DNA from 3 places in the Kribbella deserti genome. Region 1 is predicted to be linked to each of the others. Evidence: predicted binding sites of a transcription regulator. Region 1 holds the regulator's gene; each other region holds the start of a gene.
The links. Region 1 encodes HrcA, which represses chaperone genes, less so after heat shock. Its sites were predicted from a motif close to TTGGCACTCGNNNNNNNCGAGTGCCAA; they were not measured.
Positions count from the first base shown of each region.

Region 1 (5,836 bases):
TTCACCGTCCTGATGGACCGGCCGCCGGGCGACCTGGAAGCCTCCGTACCGGAGTCCGTCGCGACGAGTCCGACGCCGAAGCAGACCCGGGTCGCGCCGACCACCCCGGCGGTAACGCCCCGTCCCAGCCCTGCGCCCACACTCAGTACGACGATCGGGCCGGAGGTCAGCCCGGAGCCGACCGAGACGCGGGCGGTCCCGGTCTACTGGGTCGGTGACACCGTCGGGATCGAGAACGTCGGCCCCAAGCTCTACCGCACGTTCGTCCCGATCAAGGGTCGTGCCGCGTACGAGGCCGTCCTGGCCATGACGGCGTCCAAGGCGGACGACCCCGACTACCGCTCCCCCTGGTTCGGTGCCAAGGTCAACGCGGTTCAAGTCGGCAGCAAGGTCATTACGGTCGATTTCGCCGAGCTACCGCGCACGAAGCTCGACAAGGACTACGCCGAGCTGGCGCTGCAGCAGCTCGTCTACACCGTCCAGGGCACTCTGCAGTCCCAGGCGCCGGTCAAGATCACCCATAACGGCAGGGACGTCCGGACCGTCTTCGGCGCCGCGAACGCGCTGACCCCGATCCGCCGCGCGCCGCTGATGGAGGTACAGGCCTTCGTCTGGATCAACTCGCCCACAAACGGCGTGAAAACCACCTCCCCGCTGCAGGTGACCGGTATCGCCTCCGCCTTCGAGGCGACGGTCAACTGGCAGGTGCGCAACCTCAAGACCCGCGCGGTGGTACAGACCGGGTTCACCAATACGGCCGAGGGCCAGAAGCACTCGCCGTACGCCTTCACGGTCAAGCTGCCCGCCGGGGAGTACGAGCTGCTCGTCTACCAGGAGTCCGGCGAGGACGGCAGTATCACCAACGCGGATTCCAAGACGTTCAGCGTGGCGCGCTGACGGTCCACCGGGACCGGGCCAGCAGCGCGGCCGCGGCGGCCACCCCGGCCGTCGACGTACGCAGCACCGTGTCGCCCAGCAGCACCGGGTCGACGCCGAAGGCGGCCAGCTCGGCGGGCGCGATGCCACCTTCCGGCCCGACCACGATGACGACCTCGCCCGCGGCCGGTACGTCGAGGGTGGCGAGCGGTGTCGTCGCCTCCTCATGCAGTACGGCGGCAAGCGCGGCGCCTCGCACCAGCTCGGCCACCTCCGCGGTGGACGCCAGCTCCGCGACCTCGCAGAACCAGGCGCGTCGCGACTGCTTGCTGGCCTCGAACGCCCAGGCGCGCCACTTCGCCAGCAGTTTCGCCGTGCGCTCGGGATTCGCCCGGAATTGACTGCGCTCCGCGTTCCACGGCACGACCAGGTCCACGCCGACCTCGGTCAGCATCTCGACCGCCAGCTCGGCCCGCTCCCCCTTCGGCACGGCCTGTACGACGACCAGGCGCGGCGCGGGCGGTTCCACTGTCGTGCGGCTCTCGACAGCGACGACCAGGCCGGCCTTCGACGCCGACACCACCGGGCCTTCGGCGACTGCGCCCCGGCCGTCGCTCAGCCGGACACGCTCGCCCGCCGCGATCCGCCGTACGACGGCCGCGTGATGCCCTTCGCTACCGCCGAGCGTGAGTTGATCGCCGGACAGGTCGTCCAGGTGGAATACCGCGAGGCCCATGCGTCAGTGTGAACCGAAGGCGTCGCGCAACCGGCCGAAGACACCCTTGTGCGCGGCCTGGATCTGGCCCAGCGGGCGCTCCTCGCCGCGGGCCTCGGCCAGCTTGCGCAGCAGGTCGACCTGGGCGTCGTCCAGCTTGGTCGGGGTCTCGACCAGTACCTCCACGATCAGGTCGCCGCGACCCGCGTGCCGCAGGCGCGGAACTCCCCGGGCGGTGAGCGTGAACGCCGTCCCGGACTGGGTGCCGGGCTTGATCTCGAGCGGAGTCGGCTCGCCTTCCAGCGTCGGCAGGTCGATCGTCGTACCGAGAGCGGCGGCCGTCATCGGCAGCGTGACCGAGCAGTGCAGGCTGTCGCCGTGCCGGGTGAAGATCTCGTGCTGCTCGACCTCGATCTCGACGTACAGATCGCCGGCCGGACCGCCGCCAGGGCCGACCTCACCCTGGCCGGACAGCTGGACCCGGGTGCCGGAGTCGACGCCCGCGGGGATCTTGACCGTGACCGAGCGGCGCGAGCGGACCCGGCCGTCACCGGAACACTCGACACACGGGTTCGGAATCGTCGTACCGAAACCGCGGCAGGCCGGGCAGGGGCGCATCGTGCGCACCTCGCCGAGGAACGAGCGCTGCGTGTGCGTCACCTCGCCGCGGCCGTGGCAGATCTCGCAGGTGACCGGCTTGGAACCGGCCGCGGCGCCCGAACCGGTACAGGTCGGGCACACCACGGCGGTGTCGATCTTCAGCTCACGGGTGGTACCGAAGGCCGCCTCGGCCAGATCGATGCGCAGCGGGATCAGCGCGTCCTGGCCCCGGCGCATCCGCGGGCGCGGGCCACGGTTGGCGGCGCCACCACCCTGGCCGAAGAACGCGTCCATGATGTCGGTGAAGGTGAAGGCCTGGCCGAAACCACCGCCGGCGCCACCGCCACTGCCGAGCGGGTCGCCGCCGAGGTCGTAGACCTGCTTCTTCTGCGGGTCGCTGAGCACCTGGAAGGCGCGGCCGATCTCCTGGAACTTGTCGTGCGCGTCCTCGGAGTCGTTCACGTCCGGGTGGTACTGCCGGGCGAGCTTGCGGTACGCCTTCTTGATGTCGTCGGCGGAAGCGTCCCGGCTGACGCCGAGGACCGCGTAGTAGTCGGTGCTCATACTCCTGTTTCCAAGGGGGTCATGAGTCGGCCAGGATCTGGCTGACATACCGGGCGACGGCTCGCACCGCTCCCATCGTGCTCGGATAGTCCATGTGTGTCGGGCCGACGATGCCGAGGGTGGCCAGCGTCTCCGACCTCGAGCCGTACCCGGCCGCGACCACCGAGGTGGTGGCGAGCTCCTCGTACGGATTCTCGTGGCCGATCCGCACCGTGAGGGTCTGCGGATGGGTCGCCTCACCCAGCAGCTTGAGCAGGATCACGTGCTCCTCGAGCGCCTCCAGCACCGGCTTCACGTTGCGCTCGAAGTCGTCGCCGTACCGGGTCAGGTTGGCCGCCCCGCCGACCGCGATCCGGTGCTCGCCCTCGACCGTGAACGCCTCCATCAGCGTGGTCACGATCGCGGCCACCAGCGGCCGGTCGCCCGGCCCGAAGCTGTCCGGCAGGCCCGCGAGCGTGGTCGCGGCGTCGGTCAGCCGCTGGCCGGTGAGCGCCGCGTTCAGCTTGCTGCGCAGGTCGACGACAAGCTGGTCGGAGACGTCCTCGAGGGTTTCCACGATGCGCTGCTCGACCCGGCCGGTGCTGGTGATCAGCACCAGCAGCAACCGCCGCGGCGACATCGTCACCACCTCGATGTGCCGCACGGTCGAGCGGGTCAGGGTCGGATACTGCACGATCGCGACCTGCCGGGTGATCTGCGCCAGCAGGCGCACGGTCCGGCGGACCACATCGTCCAGGTCCACTGCACCGGCCAGGAAGGTGGAGATCGCCTTCTTCTCCGCGCCGGACAGCGGTTTGACCGTACTCAGTTTGTCGACGAACAACCGGTAGCCGGCGTCGGTCGGAATCCGGCCCGCGCTGGTGTGCGGCTGGGTGATGTACCCCTCCTCCTCCAGCGCGGCCATGTCGTTGCGGACCGTCGCCGGGGAGACACCCAGATTGTGCCGGTCGACCAGCGTCTTCGAGCCGACCGGTTCATGGGTGGCCACATAGTCCTCGACGATGGCCCGGAGCACGTCCAGCTTGCGTTCGTCCAGCACGCGACTTGCACCACCTCTCGTCTTGGCACTCCCGACTTACGAGTGCCAGTCTACCGAGCCACCCACGAATCGCGCGCCGCCAGGCTTGAGGTCCGGTGTCAGGCCTGATCCGGGGAGGCACCCAGCGGTACGGCTGCCGGGCGCTCGACCGTACTGAGTACCTGGACCGGCTGATCGCGTTCGGCGGCTTCGAGCAGTGACTCCATCACGTCGAGCACGTGGAACGCCAGCGATCCGCTCGCGCGATGCGGCTCACCGGTCCGGATCGCGCGGGCCATGTCGGCCAGCCCGACGCCTCGGCCCGCGCCCGCGTAGCCGCCCGCGACATCGAGTGCGCGCCACTCGCCCGCCTGGGGTGACCAGAGTTCGACCTCGCCGTCGAAGTTGTTCGGGTCCGGGACCGCCAGGGTGCCCTGGGTGCCGTAGATCTCGATCCGGGGCATCCGGCTGGCCCAGATGTCGAAGCTCATCAACACGGTGCTCAACGCGCCCGACGTGTGTTCCACCACACCGGTCAGATGGGTCGGGATATCCACGCCGAACGTCGTTCCAGCCCGCGGCCCGGTGTGGATCGTGCGCTCCGCGTGGGCGCTCCCGGCCCGGGCCGTCACCCGTGCGACCGGTCCGAGCAGGGTGACCAGGGCCGTCAGGTAGTACGGGCCCATGTCGAGCAGCGGCCCTCCGCCGTCCTGGTAGTAGAACTCGGGCGCGGGATGCCACCGCTCGTGCCCGGGCGTGACGAACGACGCCGTCGCCGCCGTCGGTACGCCGATATCGCCCCGGTCCAGCGCCGCCCGGGCGGTCTGGATTCCCGTGCCGAGCACGGTGTCGGGCGCGCAGCCGATGCGAAGGCCCCGCGCCGCGGCGGCCGCCAGCAACGGCTCCGCCTCGGTACGCCGTACGGCCAGGGGCTTCTCGCCGTACACGTGCTTGCCCGCTTCGAGTGCCGCCAGGGCCACCGGCGCGTGCGCGGCGGGGATCGTCAGGTTGAGTACGACGTCCACGTCCGGGTCGGTGAGTAAGTCCTCCGACCTCATCGCGCGCAGGTTGCCGCGCTTGCTCGCCACCTCGGTCGCGCGTTCCAGGTCGATGTCCGCGACGGCGACCACCTCGACGCCGGGCAGGACCTCCAGGTGGTCCAGGTAGGTCCCGCTGATCACGCCCGTCCCGATGATGCCGACGCGGGTGTTGCCGCCCGCGGCGGTCACCGGCTCGCCCAGAGCAGGCCGCGCTCGATGATCGTGCGGACCTCGGGCACGTCCAGGTCCTCCAGGCTGTGCCCCGGTGTGCAGACGAAGATCCGGCCCTGTCCCCAGGTGCGGGTCCAGACCGCGGGCATCGTCGCGCCTTCGATCCACGGGTAGTCCGGATGCGCGCGGAACGTGGTGGTCGCGAGCACGTTGTTGGTCGGATCGGCGTGCACGTAGTACTGCTCGGTGCGCAGGTCGAAGTGGGTCAGACCGGCCACGATCGGGTGGTCGGCGACCACCTTGATCTCGTGATCGACAAAACCGCCCGGGTGCGAGATGAACTGCCCGCCGGTGATGAACTGGTAGTCGGTGTTGTTGCGGAACGAGTCCACGATGCCGCCGTGCCAGCCGGCGAATCCGGTCCCGCCACGAATGGCCGTTTCCAGGCCCTTGCACTGCTCGGCCGTAATCTCGCCCATGCTGATGCACTGCAGTACCAGGTCGGTACCGTCCAGATCGAGATACGCGTCGAGATCGTCGGTCACCTTGACGGTGAATCCGTTCTCCTCCAGATACGGCGTGAACAGCTCGGTCGCTTCCTGTGGCTTGTGCCCGGGCCAGCCGCCCCAGACCACCAGTGCCCGTCGTTCGCGTCGTTGTTCAGCCACGCCAGCCGCCTAACAGAGGTCCGATGAGTCCACCCGACCCTAAGCGCGCGTTTGACCGCCTTCAAGGGTCGTCCCACGGGCCGGTTAGGCTCACTCGGGTGACTTCGAACTGGACCGAGCTGGGCGACCGTTGCTGGGTCCGCCGTTATCCCGAGTGGGACCTGAACATCGGCGTTGTCGCGGG
Region 1 is NZ_JBHLTC010000001.1:307,474-313,309, reverse strand. It holds gene ACFFGN_RS01440 (Gmad2 immunoglobulin-like domain-containing protein) at 1-897, shown strand, start outside; gene ACFFGN_RS01435 (16S rRNA (uracil(1498)-N(3))-methyltransferase) at 881-1,612, opposite strand; gene dnaJ (molecular chaperone DnaJ) at 1,616-2,755, opposite strand; gene hrcA (heat-inducible transcriptional repressor HrcA) at 2,775-3,794, opposite strand; gene ACFFGN_RS01420 (Gfo/Idh/MocA family protein) at 3,893-5,002, opposite strand; gene ACFFGN_RS01415 (ThuA domain-containing protein) at 4,999-5,652, opposite strand; gene ACFFGN_RS01410 (MBL fold metallo-hydrolase) at 5,751-5,836, shown strand, end outside.

Region 2 (5,836 bases), on a different contig from region 1:
CGATTTCCGCGGCGACGGCCCGAACGGCTACGTACTGGACAAACCGCAATGGCTGGACCGCCACGCCTCGGGCGACCTCGCGATCCGCTACCTGGACTGGAAGGTGGTCGACCTGCACGCCGACCACCACCTCGCAGTCGCCGCAGGCCTCCAAACCCAGGCTGCCTGGTACCGAGGCCAAAGCCACTCCGGCGTCATCCCCTCCGCCCTAGTAGCCATCCGCCGCTACGAACTCTGGTCCCTCGTAAACCTCCAATACGCCCGCCAACGAACCCCTGCCAACCTTGCCTAGCGTGGTGACTCTGCCTCAGCCGGACCTGCCTAGCGCCGGTGGTTCGTCGTCATTTAGCCCGGGCGGTTTGGCCAGGTGGGTGGGCGGAGTCGGCCAGGTGGCAGATGTCTTGCGGGGTAGGCGGCGGGAAGGTGGTGGCACCAGGAACCAACGACTAAAGGGAGTACGAGATGTCCAAGGTGATCGCCGACATGTCCATGTCGCTCGACGGGTTCGTTGCACGTCCGGACGACTCGATCGAACCGGTGGCAGGGTGGTTCTTCGGCGGCGATGTCGAGGTACCGACCGCTACGCCGGGTTTCTCCTTCCAGGCACCGGCGCCAAGTGCTGACATGTTGCGTGACGCGCTCAGCGGCGTGGGTGCGCTGCTGACCGGCCGACGCAACTTCGACTTGGCGAAGGGCTGGGGTGGTCAGCACCCGATGGGCGTACCGGTCGTCGTACTCACCCACGAGCCGCCTTCGGAATGGCGCGACAACAAGAACTTCGTCTTCGTCACCGATGGCATCAAGAGCGCCGTAGCTCAGGCGAAGGCCATTGCCGGCGACAAGATCGTGGGCGTGGCGACTCCCGACATGGTGCGCCAATGCCTTGAGGCGCGCCTTCTCGACGCCGTCCACATCAACCTGGTCCCGGTTGTGCTGGGGCAGGGCGTGCCCTACTTCGCCAACCTCGCCGAAACGCCGATCACCCTCGAAACACCCGAGGTCATCGAAAGCCAAGGCGTCACCCACCTCACCTACCAGGTCACCTACCCGAACTAGTCCGCAGGCTCGGCCCCGCGACCACTGCCAGCCTGACGGCACGGCACGCGCGGGGCCGCACCAATCCGCCGGCCGCACCGAACCGACGGCCGGCACCGAACCGCCGTGGCGGCAGGTTTGCCGATCTGGTCGGACTGGACTGCGGTGTGGCGGCAGCTGGTCCGAAAGCGGAGGCTGTGGCGTGGTTCAGCGGGTGCGGAGGGCGTCGCGGATTTCGGTGAGGAGCTGCTGGTCGGTGGTGAGGGTCTCCGGCTCGGGCTCGATGTTGCGCCGGCGGCGTTCGTTGAGCTTGTTGAGGGGCATCACGATCAGGAAGTAGATCGCGGCGGCCACGAACAGGAAGTTGATGATCTCCTGCAGGATCAGGCCGATCGAGAACTCCGCCCCGTTGATCGTGAAGTTTCCGACCTTGGTCACGTCCGGCTGACCGAAGATGGCGGCGATCAGCGGGGTGATCAGACCGTCGACCAGCGCCGTGACGATCTTGCCGAACGCGGCGCCGATGACAACCGCGACCGCGAGGTCGACGACGTTGCCGCGCATGATGAACTCTTTGAAGCCTTTGATCATGACTGTTTGCCTCCACCGGCGAGGGTCCGGCTGACCCTCGTTCGCTAACCGATGAAGTTAGTGGTTCGCGCCCCCTCCGGCGAGCAACCGCGCCGTCCCTCACCCCGGCGACCGCCCGCGCTGTCATCCGGTCAGCGGTGAGAGTGCGAACGTTAGGCGGGAGTTGGTTGCGGCCTGCGCGAGGCGGCTCGCGGCTTCCGATTTGAGTGCGACCACTACCAGGCCGCCCGCGCGACCGGACGTGCCGCCGGCCCTGGATGTCTCGCCCGCTGCGGAGATCCCGCCCGATGCGGACGCCCCGCCGCGGGGGAGGGCGATGACCTGGAGGTTGGTGGCTATTCGGGTGGCGGTGGGGGAGGTTGTGCTGGTGGCGGCGTACAGGTCTATGTGGTCGCCGACTCGGAGTAGGCCGACCACCTCGGCGTCGTCGAAGCGGATCGGGTAGGCGACGAGGCCCGGGCCGGTACGTCGTACCAGCGCGGGTGAGACGAATCGGGCGTCGGTGAGGATCTCGCCGGCCCGGATCGGGGCGGCGAGCGTACGGCGGGTGGTGGTTCCGGGTTTGAGGGCTCCGGCCGGCACCAGCACTGGAGGGATCGCGATTGCCCGGATGTCCGCGGGCAGGGGTTGGCCGCCGCCAGGCAGGTCGCGGGCGGCCGCGAGGACCTGGACGGTCGGAGGCGGCTCGGGGGCGAGGGCGGTCAGGGCGAGGTACACGCCAAGGGCGGCGGCGACCGCGGCGAGCGGCCGTCGATGCCAGCGGGCGGCCCGCAGTAAGCGGTGCCTGAGAGGTTCGGATCGGCTCATGCCGGAGAAGTTACGAGCCTGGCCGAGCTGTTTCGGACTTATCCACAGACCGATTCCGAACCAGTTCAGCCGTCACAACGCGACCACAGAACCAACGCGACCACAAGATGCACCCGCATGGCAGCACCGGCGCGGCGACGGCCGTGGACCAGTCAACCCCGCGGAGGCGCCACCCAGGGAGGCGGCCGGCCGACGAGACGGCCGCGAGATTTACGCGGCGGAGGAGGACTTGCCGGAGGTGGAGCTGCTGGCGGAGCCGCTGGTCGAGCTCGACGAGGAAGACGAAGAAGAAGACGAGTCGCTGGAGGTGCTCTTCGTGCTGCTCGCGGAGTCGGACTTGGCCGCGGGCACGGTGGAGGACTTGGTGGTGTTGCGGCTGTCGTTGCGGTAGAAGCCGGAGCCCTTGAAGACCACGCCCACTGCGTTGAAGACCTTGCGCAGCACTCCGCTGCACTCCGGGCACACGGTCAGTGCGTCATCGGAGAAGCTTTGGCGCACCTCGAGGTTGGTCCCGCAGTCGGTGCACTGGTACTGGTACGTCGGCACGTCGATCCCCTTCAGGCCTGGCACTCCTACTACTCGACTGCTAATAATGCGCCACGGAGGCGAACTATTCCAATCTGAGCGCCCAGCCAGCCGTAAAAGGCCGGTGGGGCGCCACGCCCGGAGGGCTGATCGGACGGGTCCATTTGGGGTGTGACCGGCGTTGTCTCTACGGTTGGGTCCGTGCGCCGCCTGTTCCGACTCTCAGTCATCAGCGGTATCGCGCTTGCCATCTTGCTGGTGGTGATCGCCGGTACCGGCGTCTTCGTTGTCCGCCACTCGTTCCCGTCGTACGACGGCTCGGCCGAGCTGCCCGGGCTCGACGCCGATGTCGAGGTGGTTCGCGATGCCAACGGCATTCCGCAGATCTACGCCGACAAGGCCGGTGATCTGTTCGCCGCGCAGGGCTACGTGCACGCCCAGGACCGGTTCTTCGAGATGGACTTCCGCCGCCACGTGACGGCCGGCCGGTTGTCGGAGTTGGTCGGCCCGGAAGCGCTCGACACCGACAAGTTCGTCCGGACGCTCGGCTGGCGCCGGGTGGCCGAGCGCGAGCTGAAGCTGCTGCAGCCGACGACGCGGGCCTACCTGGAGGACTACGCGCAGGGCGTCAACGCCTATCTCAAGCAGAACCAGGGCTCCGGCGTCTCCCTGGAGTACGCCGTACTGAGCCTCAAGGGCGAGAAGTACACCCCGGCGCCGTGGACCGCGGCGGACTCGCTCGCCTGGCTGAAGGCGATGGCCTGGGACCTGGCCGGCAATATGGACGACGAGATCGCCCGGACGCGGATGGCGACGATCCTGTCGCTGCCGCAGATCAACAAGCTCTACCCGCCGTACCCGTTCGAGCGGAACGCGCCGATCGTCGAGGCGGGCAACGTCAGCAACGGTAAGTTCGTGAACGCGAAGCCGCCGGTCAACACCAGCCGCCGCGGCGCGCTCGATCCGGCCCTGCGCAAGTCGCTGGACGACCAGAACCTCACGAAGTCGCTGGACCGGATCGACAAGATCACCAAGTCCCTGCCGGATCTGCTCGGCAAGGGCGACGGCATCGGCTCGAACTCCTGGGTCGTTTCCGGTGACCACACCACCACCGGCAAACCGCTGCTGGCCAACGACCCGCACCTGGGCGCGACGATGCCCGGCGTGTGGTCCCAGGTCGGGCTGCACTGCCGCACGATCAAGGCGGAGTGCCCGTTCGAGGTGAGCGGTTTCGGCTTCGCGGGCGTGCCCGGCGTGGTGATCGGCCACAACAACAACATCGCCTGGGGTCTCACCAACCTCGACCCGGACGTGACCGACCTGTTCCTGGAGAAGGTCCGCACCAACGGCACCCAGTACAACGGCAAGGTCGTGCCGTTCGAGGAGGTCCGGACCGAGACGTTCAAGGTGGCCGGCCGGGACGAACCGGAGAAGATCACCGTCCGGGTGACCAAGCACGGCCCGCTCATCTCGGACATCTCCACCGACGCGCGCGAGACCGGCCAGCTGTCGACCGAGTTCGGCAAGGGCAAGGCGCAGCGCTTCGGCACCGAGACGTACGGCGTCGCGCTGCGCTGGACCGCGCTGACGCCGGGCCGTTCCGCGGACGCCATCTTCGGGTTCAACAAGGCCAAGAACTGGACCGAGTTCCGGGCCGCCGCGAAGCTCTTCGAAGCCCCCGCGCAGAACCTCGTGTACGCCGACCGCGAAGGCCACATCGGTTACCAGGCGCCTGGCAAGATCCCGGTCCGCGGCAAGGGTGACGGCGGTTCGGTGCCCGGCGACTGGCCGTCGCTCGGCTGGGACCCGAACTACGACTGGAAGAGCTACCTGCCGTTCGAGGAACTGCCGACGGAGTTCGACCCGGCCGACGGCATCATCGTCACGGCGAACCAGGCCGTCGTACCGCAGGACTATCCGCGCCGCCTCGGCGGTAACTGGGACTACGGCTACCGCTCGCAGCAGATCCTCGACCGGATCAAGTCCGGGGGCAAGCTCGATCCGAACGCGATGGCCGCGATCCAGCTCGACAACAAGAACGCGAACGCCGAGCTGCTGGTCCCGGATCTACTGGACATCAGCATTCCCGACGACTTCGTCCGGCAGGGCCAGGACGTGCTGCGCGGCTGGGACTTCCAGCAGCCGGCCGATTCCGCCGCCGCGGCGTACTTCAACATCGTCTGGCGCAACGTGCTCGCGCTCACCTTCCACGACCAGCTGCCCGAGTCGATCTGGCCGGACGGTGGTTCGCGCTGGTTCGAGGTGATGCGGGATCTGGCCGACGAGCCGAACAACGCCTGGTGGGACGATCTCGGCACGCCGCAGCGCGAGAGCCGCGACGACGTGCTGCGCGAGGCGATGGTGAACGCCCGCAGCGACATCACCAAGGCGATGGCCCGCGACCCGGAGAATTGGGAGTGGGGCCGGCTGCACAAGCTGACGCTGACCAACCAGACGCTCGGCAGGTCCGGTATCGGCGCGGTCGACCGGTTGTTCAACCGAGGGCCGTACGAGCTCGGCGGCGGCAACTCGGTCGTGAACGCGGTCAGCTGGAACGCCGCCAAGGGCTACACCGTCACCTCGGTGCCGTCGATGCGCATGGTCGTCGACCTCGACAACTTCGACAACTCCCGCTGGATCAATCTGACCGGGGTATCGGGCCACGCGTACCACCCGAACTACACCGATCAGACGGATCTCTGGGTCAAGGGCGAGACCCTGCCCTGGGCGTTCACCCGGGGCGCGGTCGAGGCCCGGCGCGAGCACACCTTCACGCTCACGCCAGGCCCCAGATAGCCGTCAGTCCGCCAGACCACCCGCGAGCGGTGAGGCGCGCCATCCGTCGATGACGGGCTGGAGCCCCTCACCCAGCGCGGGG
Region 2 is NZ_JBHLTC010000036.1:167,134-172,969, reverse strand. It holds gene ACFFGN_RS27615 (nuclear transport factor 2 family protein) at 1-292, shown strand, start outside; gene ACFFGN_RS27610 (dihydrofolate reductase family protein) at 463-1,056, shown strand; gene mscL (large conductance mechanosensitive channel protein MscL) at 1,243-1,626, opposite strand; gene ACFFGN_RS27600 (RcpC/CpaB family pilus assembly protein) at 1,750-2,433, opposite strand; gene ACFFGN_RS27595 (FmdB family zinc ribbon protein) at 2,644-2,979, opposite strand; gene ACFFGN_RS27590 (penicillin acylase family protein) at 3,160-5,754, shown strand; gene ACFFGN_RS27585 (aminoglycoside phosphotransferase/kinase family protein) at 5,758-5,836, opposite strand, start outside.
Region 2: a site for HrcA is predicted at 2,997-3,023, ahead of ACFFGN_RS27595 (FmdB family zinc ribbon protein). Genes of this name have one in related genera too.

Region 3 (5,836 bases), on a different contig from region 1:
GCGCGGGCCATCGCGATCAAGTCGCCGCCGATGCCGCAGCCGAGGTCGACGACGCTTGCGCCGGGTAGTGCCGAGGCGAGCCGCTGAGCGCGGTGGACGCCCACGGTCGTACGGGTGGCCTGTTCGAGGCCGTCGGGCGTGAAGTACATCCGGGCGGCGTCGGCCGGCCCGAACTTGGCGGCGGCCCGATGGCGCAGCGACGCCTGCGTTACCGCGGCGGTCACCAGGGTGGCGTCGTACCGCTTGCGCAGCTTGGCGACGAGGGCCAGCTCTGAACCCGGCGAGAAGAGCGCGCAGGCCTCGGAAAGCACCTCGGCGCCGGGTGGCGCCTGCAGCGACAGGATCGACTCGGGGTTCACCCCGTCAGTCTGCCTGCCCTGCCGGCACCACCCAGCGCCGGTGTCACCCAGCCTCGACGCCCGCGGGCGCCGGGGCTGGATCAGCGAACCTTGTAGCAGAGCTCGCTGTACCGCTTGGTGTTCACGTTGTAGAGGCGCCACTGCATGGACTTGCGCGTGATCGGACCGTAGATACCGGTCTGCGGCGCGCCCCCGTGCCTCTGGACCGCCTTGACCTTGTCGCGCGTCAGCGGCCCGTAGATGCCGTCCTCGACGATGTCGCCGTCGTCGTAGCAATAGGCGATGGTCTTCTGCAGCCAGAGCACGGCGCCGTTGCGGTCGCCCAGTTCCAGGTAGCAGTTGAACGACGACGAGCCCTTGGGGGCGTCGTAGCCGGGCGTGTTCAGGAACCATCCGTTGCCGAGGTTCGTGGACTTCAGCTTGGTGCAGTTCGGCGTGGCCGCGGTGGGCGTGGCCGCGTTGGCGGGTGTGGCCACGGTGAGCGCGGTGCCGAGAGCGGCGAGCGCGAGAGCGGTGGCGCCGGCCTTACGTGTGATCCCCATGATGATGGTTCCTCCCCAAGTAGATGGCAGTACGACCTCTACGACGTCAGCGAGCGCCCAGAGGTTGGAACCCGGCCCGAAATCAGAACGGGCTGTAACACTTCTGGCTCCAGGTCTTGCTGTACGAGTTGTAGAGGCGCCAGTTCATTCCGGCGAGCGTGCGCGGGCCGTAAACGCCGTCGACGGTCAGGCCGTGGCGCCGCTGGGCCTCCTTCACGGCGGCGAACGTGCGCGCGCCGTACTTGCCGTCGATCGTCAGGCCGGCCCGGTAGCAGTAGTTGAGGTTGCGCTGCAGCGCCTTGATCGCGCCGGCCGGGTCACCGAACGGCGTGGAGGGGTCGCGCTGCGGGAGATCCCCGAGCTTGAGGTTGCAGTTGGTCTGGTTGTTGGTCTCCCACTGCACGGGAATGTGCCCGTACCAGTTGTTGGCCGTGTGCTTGAAGGCGGCCAGCCCGCATTGCTCGAGCGCGGCCTCGGCCTTCGGGCTGGGTGCCGCCGTGGCGGCGGTGCCGGTCGCGGCGAGCGCGGTGACGGCCAGTACGACGGTCGCGCAGGCGGAAGTGAGTCGGACGAACATGGTGGTCTCCCGAGGATGAACGGCCCGGTGGTCGGGTCTTTGGTTGTCAGACGCCGCCCGGGTACCACTTGGTTGTTGCGAATCGCGGCGAGTTTCTTGGCACTCGAGTTGACCGAGTGCTAATCGCGGCCTAGATTCGGTGTTGGCACTCTCTACCCGAGGGTGCCAGCGACCAGCTGTCTCCGACCCCCGCGACGGCGGTGACGACGGTCTAACCAAGACATAAAAGCCACACATAGAACTCGACCGTGGAGGTCAGCAAGTGTCGGTCACGATCAAGCCGCTCGAGGACCGTATCCTCGTTGCGCCGCTCGAAGCCGAGCAGACCACGAAGTCCGGCCTGGTGATCCCGGACACCGCCAAGGAGAAGCCGCAGGAGGGCGAGGTCCTCGCCATCGGTCCGGGTCGCATCGACGACAACGGCAACCGGGTTCCCCTGGACGTCGCCGTCGGCGACAAGGTCATCTACTCCAAGTACGGCGGCACCGAGGTCAAGTACGACGGCCAGGACTACCTGATCCTGGGCGCCCGCGACATCCTCGCCATCGTCTCCAAGTGACGATCCGCAGTTCCTGACTGACACCGCTCCGGCGGCCGTACGCCGGCCCCGGAGCGGAGTCGGTTAGGAACTGCGAACCGGAAAAAGAATTCAGAGAGGGACAGAGTTTCCTATGCCGAAGATCCTCGAGTTCGACGAGAACGCCCGGCGCGCGCTGGAGCGCGGCGTCGACGCGCTCGCGAACACGGTGAAGGTGACGCTGGGGCCGAAGGGCCGCTACGTCGTGCTGGACAAGAAGTGGGGTGCCCCGACCATCACCAACGACGGTGTCACCGTCGCGCGTGAGGTCGAGCTGGACAACCCGTTCGAGAACCTTGGTGCGCAGCTGTGCAAGGAGGTCGCCACCAAGACCAACGACATCGCCGGTGACGGCACCACCACGGCGACCGTGCTGGCGCAGGCGCTGGTGCACGAGGGCCTGCGGGTCGTCGCCGCCGGTGCGAACCCGATGGGCCTGAAGAAGGGCATCGAGGCCGCCGTCGAGGCCGTTTCGGCCAAGCTGGTCGAGACCGCCCGCGCCGTGGACGACAAGGCCGACATGGCCCACGTCGCCACCATCTCCGCCCGGGACGCCGAAATCGGCGGCCTGATCGCGGACGCCTTCGACAAGGTCGGCAAGGACGGTGTCATCACCGTCGAGGAGTCGAACACCTTCGGCACCGAGCTCGAGTTCACCGAGGGTATGCAGTTCGACAAGGGCTTCATCTCGCCCTACTTCATCACCGACGCCGAGGCCGGCGAAGCGGTGCTGGAGAACCCGTACATCCTGATCCACCAGGGCAAGATCTCCGCTGTCGCGGACCTGCTGCCGCTGCTGGAGAAGGTCGTGCAGTCCGGCAAGACGCTGCTGATCATCGCCGAGGACGTCGAGGGCGAAGCCCTGTCGACCCTGGTCGTGAACAAGATCCGCGGCAACTTCACCTCCGTCGCCGTCAAGGCGCCGGGCTTCGGTGACCGCCGCAAGGCGATGCTGGAGGACCTGGCCGCCCTCACCGGTGCCCAGGTGATCGCGCCCGAGGTCGGGCTCAAGCTGGACCAGGTCGACCTGGACGTGCTCGGTACCGCCCGTCGCATCGTGGTGAGCAAGGACAACACCACGGTCGTCGAGGGAGCCGGCTCGTCGGAGGCCGTCGAGGCCCGGGTGAACCAGATCAAGGCCGAGATCGAGCGCACGGACTCCGACTGGGACCGCGAGAAGCTGCAGGAGCGCCTGGCCAAGCTGGCCGGTGGCGTCTGCGTGATCAAGGTCGGCGCGGCCACTGAGGTCGAGCTGAAGGAGAAGAAGCACCGCATCGAGGACGCCGTCTCGGCGACCCGTGCGGCGATCGAAGAGGGCATCGTCGCCGGTGGTGGCTCCGCTCTCGTGCACGCCTCCCGCGTGCTGGCCGACGGCCTCGGCCTGGAGGGCGACGAGCTCTCCGGCGTCAAGATCGTCGCCAAGGCCGTTGTCGAGCCGCTGCGCTGGATCGCGGAGAACGGTGGCTACGAGGGTTACGTCGTCGTCGCCAAGGTTGCCGAGCTCGAGCCGGGCAGCGGTTTCAACGCCGCCACCGGTGAGTACGGCGACCTGCTCGGCTCCGGCGTGCTGGACCCGGTCAAGGTGACCCGGTCCGCGCTCGCCAACGCGGGCTCGATCGCGGCGCTGCTGCTGACGACCGAGACGCTGGTCGTGGACAAGCCCGAGGAAGAGGAGCCCGCGGGCGCCGGTCACGGGCACGGCCACGGTCACTGACCTTTGACCGGTTCCTGACCGGTTAAAGGGCCACTCAGCAGTACCTTCGGGCGCGGTCACGCGCAGTGAAAACTTGCGGCGGCCGATCACCGATTGCCACTGGTCAATCGGGATCGGCCGCCGTACCATTCTTCGAGCTGGGCCGGTCTGATACGAGGGGGCGATGTGACCGACGTTCACACCACGCCGCAATTGCAGGACCGGGTGGAGCTTCGCGACCTCGCCGCGCTGGCCAGCGCGGGCGACGGAACCGCATTGAACGATCTGCTCACTCGCGTCCGCGCGGTGGCCCATCGCTACGTGCGCTCCCGGTTGTGGACCTACCCGGGTGGTGCCGACATGGTCGACGATGTCGCCCAGGAGGTCTGCGTCGCCGTTTTCGGCGCGCTGAACCGGTACCGCGACGAAGGCCGGCCGTTCGAGGCGTTTGTGTACGGCATCGCGGCCCGCAAGGTCGCCGACGCGCAGCGCGCGTTCGCGGTGGCCGATCTGTCCACGTCCGATGTACCGGACGGGGCGGACGAGTCGCCGACGCCGGAGGAACACGCAGTACGGCACTCGGAGGTTCAGCACGCGGTCGCTTTGATGGACCGTCTGCCGGACAAGTTGCGGGAGATCCTGCTGCTCCGGGTTGTCGCGGGGATGTCAGCCGAAGAGACCGGCCGGGCACTGGGGATGACACCGGGGGCGGTGAGGGTCGCACAACATCGAGCGTTGAACACGCTCAGGGGGTTTGTGGGACATGAGGGGAAACAAGGCCAACGAGCAGCTGGGGAGGTGCGACATGGCTGAGAGCTTTGACCTGGACGCGATAGCGGCCGACGACGCACTGCTCGACTTGCTGGCAGCCGGGGGCGGTGCCGCCTTCGAGGCGCTGGAAGCGGGCGGCAGCGATCCAGCCGTGTTGCTGCTGGCCGATCTGAGACTTGCCGTGGAGGTGGAGGACGAACTTCCGGTCGAGCACATCGAGGACGCCGAGACGTTCCTGGCGCGCTGTGCCGCGCTGAACCCGGTTTCCGATCCGCTCGCCCGCAAGATCGCCACCCGCACGCTGGCACTGGGCGTGGCCGCCGTTGCCGCCCTGTCGGTGTCGGGTGTCGCCGCCGCGGTCACCGGCGATCCGCTGTCGCCGTACGAGAAGGTGATCGAGAAGGTGGTGCAGGGCTTCCTGCCCGAGATCAGCTTCCCGGCCGAGGACCTCGAGGGTCTGCCGGTCACCAACAAGGTGCGGATCAACAAGGTCGCCAAGGACTACAAGGCCAAGCGCGCCGAGGAACAGCGTCGCGAGCGGGAGCGGACGAACGAAGACGGCCACGAGGAGTCGGCCATCGACGTCCTGACGCCGTCGAAGGTGTCGAACCGGATCCCGCCGCTGCTGGGCGAAGAGGACATCAACGACAAGACCACCGGTGACAAGACGACGGGGGACAACACCGTCAAACCGCCGCTGGTCGACAAGACCGAGCCGGTGGTCCCGAAGCCGGAGCAGACGGTCAAGCCGAGCGCCAAGCCGAGCGCGAAGCCGACCGCCGTACCGCCGCCGGTGACCGAGACGACGCCGCCGGTCACCGAGACGACGCCGACGCCCACTCCGACGCCGCCGCCGACGACCGAAACGTCGCCGACGCCGCCGCCGACCACGGAGACGAGTCCCACGCCGCAGACGTCGGTGCCGCCCATTCAGACGGGCGACAACGGCGAAACCGGCCAGCCGGGCACGAGCGTGCCGAGTACGGCGCCCACGCAGAACAAGCCGACCGGAAAGCCCACCGACCAGCCGAACGGCCAGGTCGGCGAGGGCAACAACGGCCAGACCGGGAACGGCGAGACCGGCGGCCAAACCGGCAACGGTGAGACCGGCGGCCAGACGGGCGACGGTGACACCGGCAACGGTGAAACCGGCGGCGACAACGGTTCCGGCAACGGTGACAACGGTTCCGGGGACGACAACACCGGTGACAAGGGTTCTGGCGAGCAGGGTGGCGACAAGGACCCGGCCGGCCAGGACGGCAGCGGCACGGATCTCGGTGGCGAGCTCACCGGTCTGGTCGACGGCCTGCCGATCAT
Region 3 is NZ_JBHLTC010000040.1:242,347-248,182, forward strand. It holds gene ACFFGN_RS32440 (class I SAM-dependent methyltransferase) at 1-359, opposite strand, end outside; gene ACFFGN_RS32445 (peptidoglycan-binding domain-containing protein) at 440-901, opposite strand; gene ACFFGN_RS32450 (peptidoglycan-binding domain-containing protein) at 984-1,478, opposite strand; gene groES (co-chaperone GroES) at 1,741-2,037, shown strand; gene groL (chaperonin GroEL) at 2,150-3,769, shown strand; gene shbA (RNA polymerase sigma factor ShbA) at 3,935-4,561, shown strand; gene ACFFGN_RS32470 (hypothetical protein) at 4,554-5,836, shown strand, end outside.
Region 3: a site for HrcA is predicted at 1,575-1,601, ahead of groES (co-chaperone GroES). Genes of this name have one in related genera too.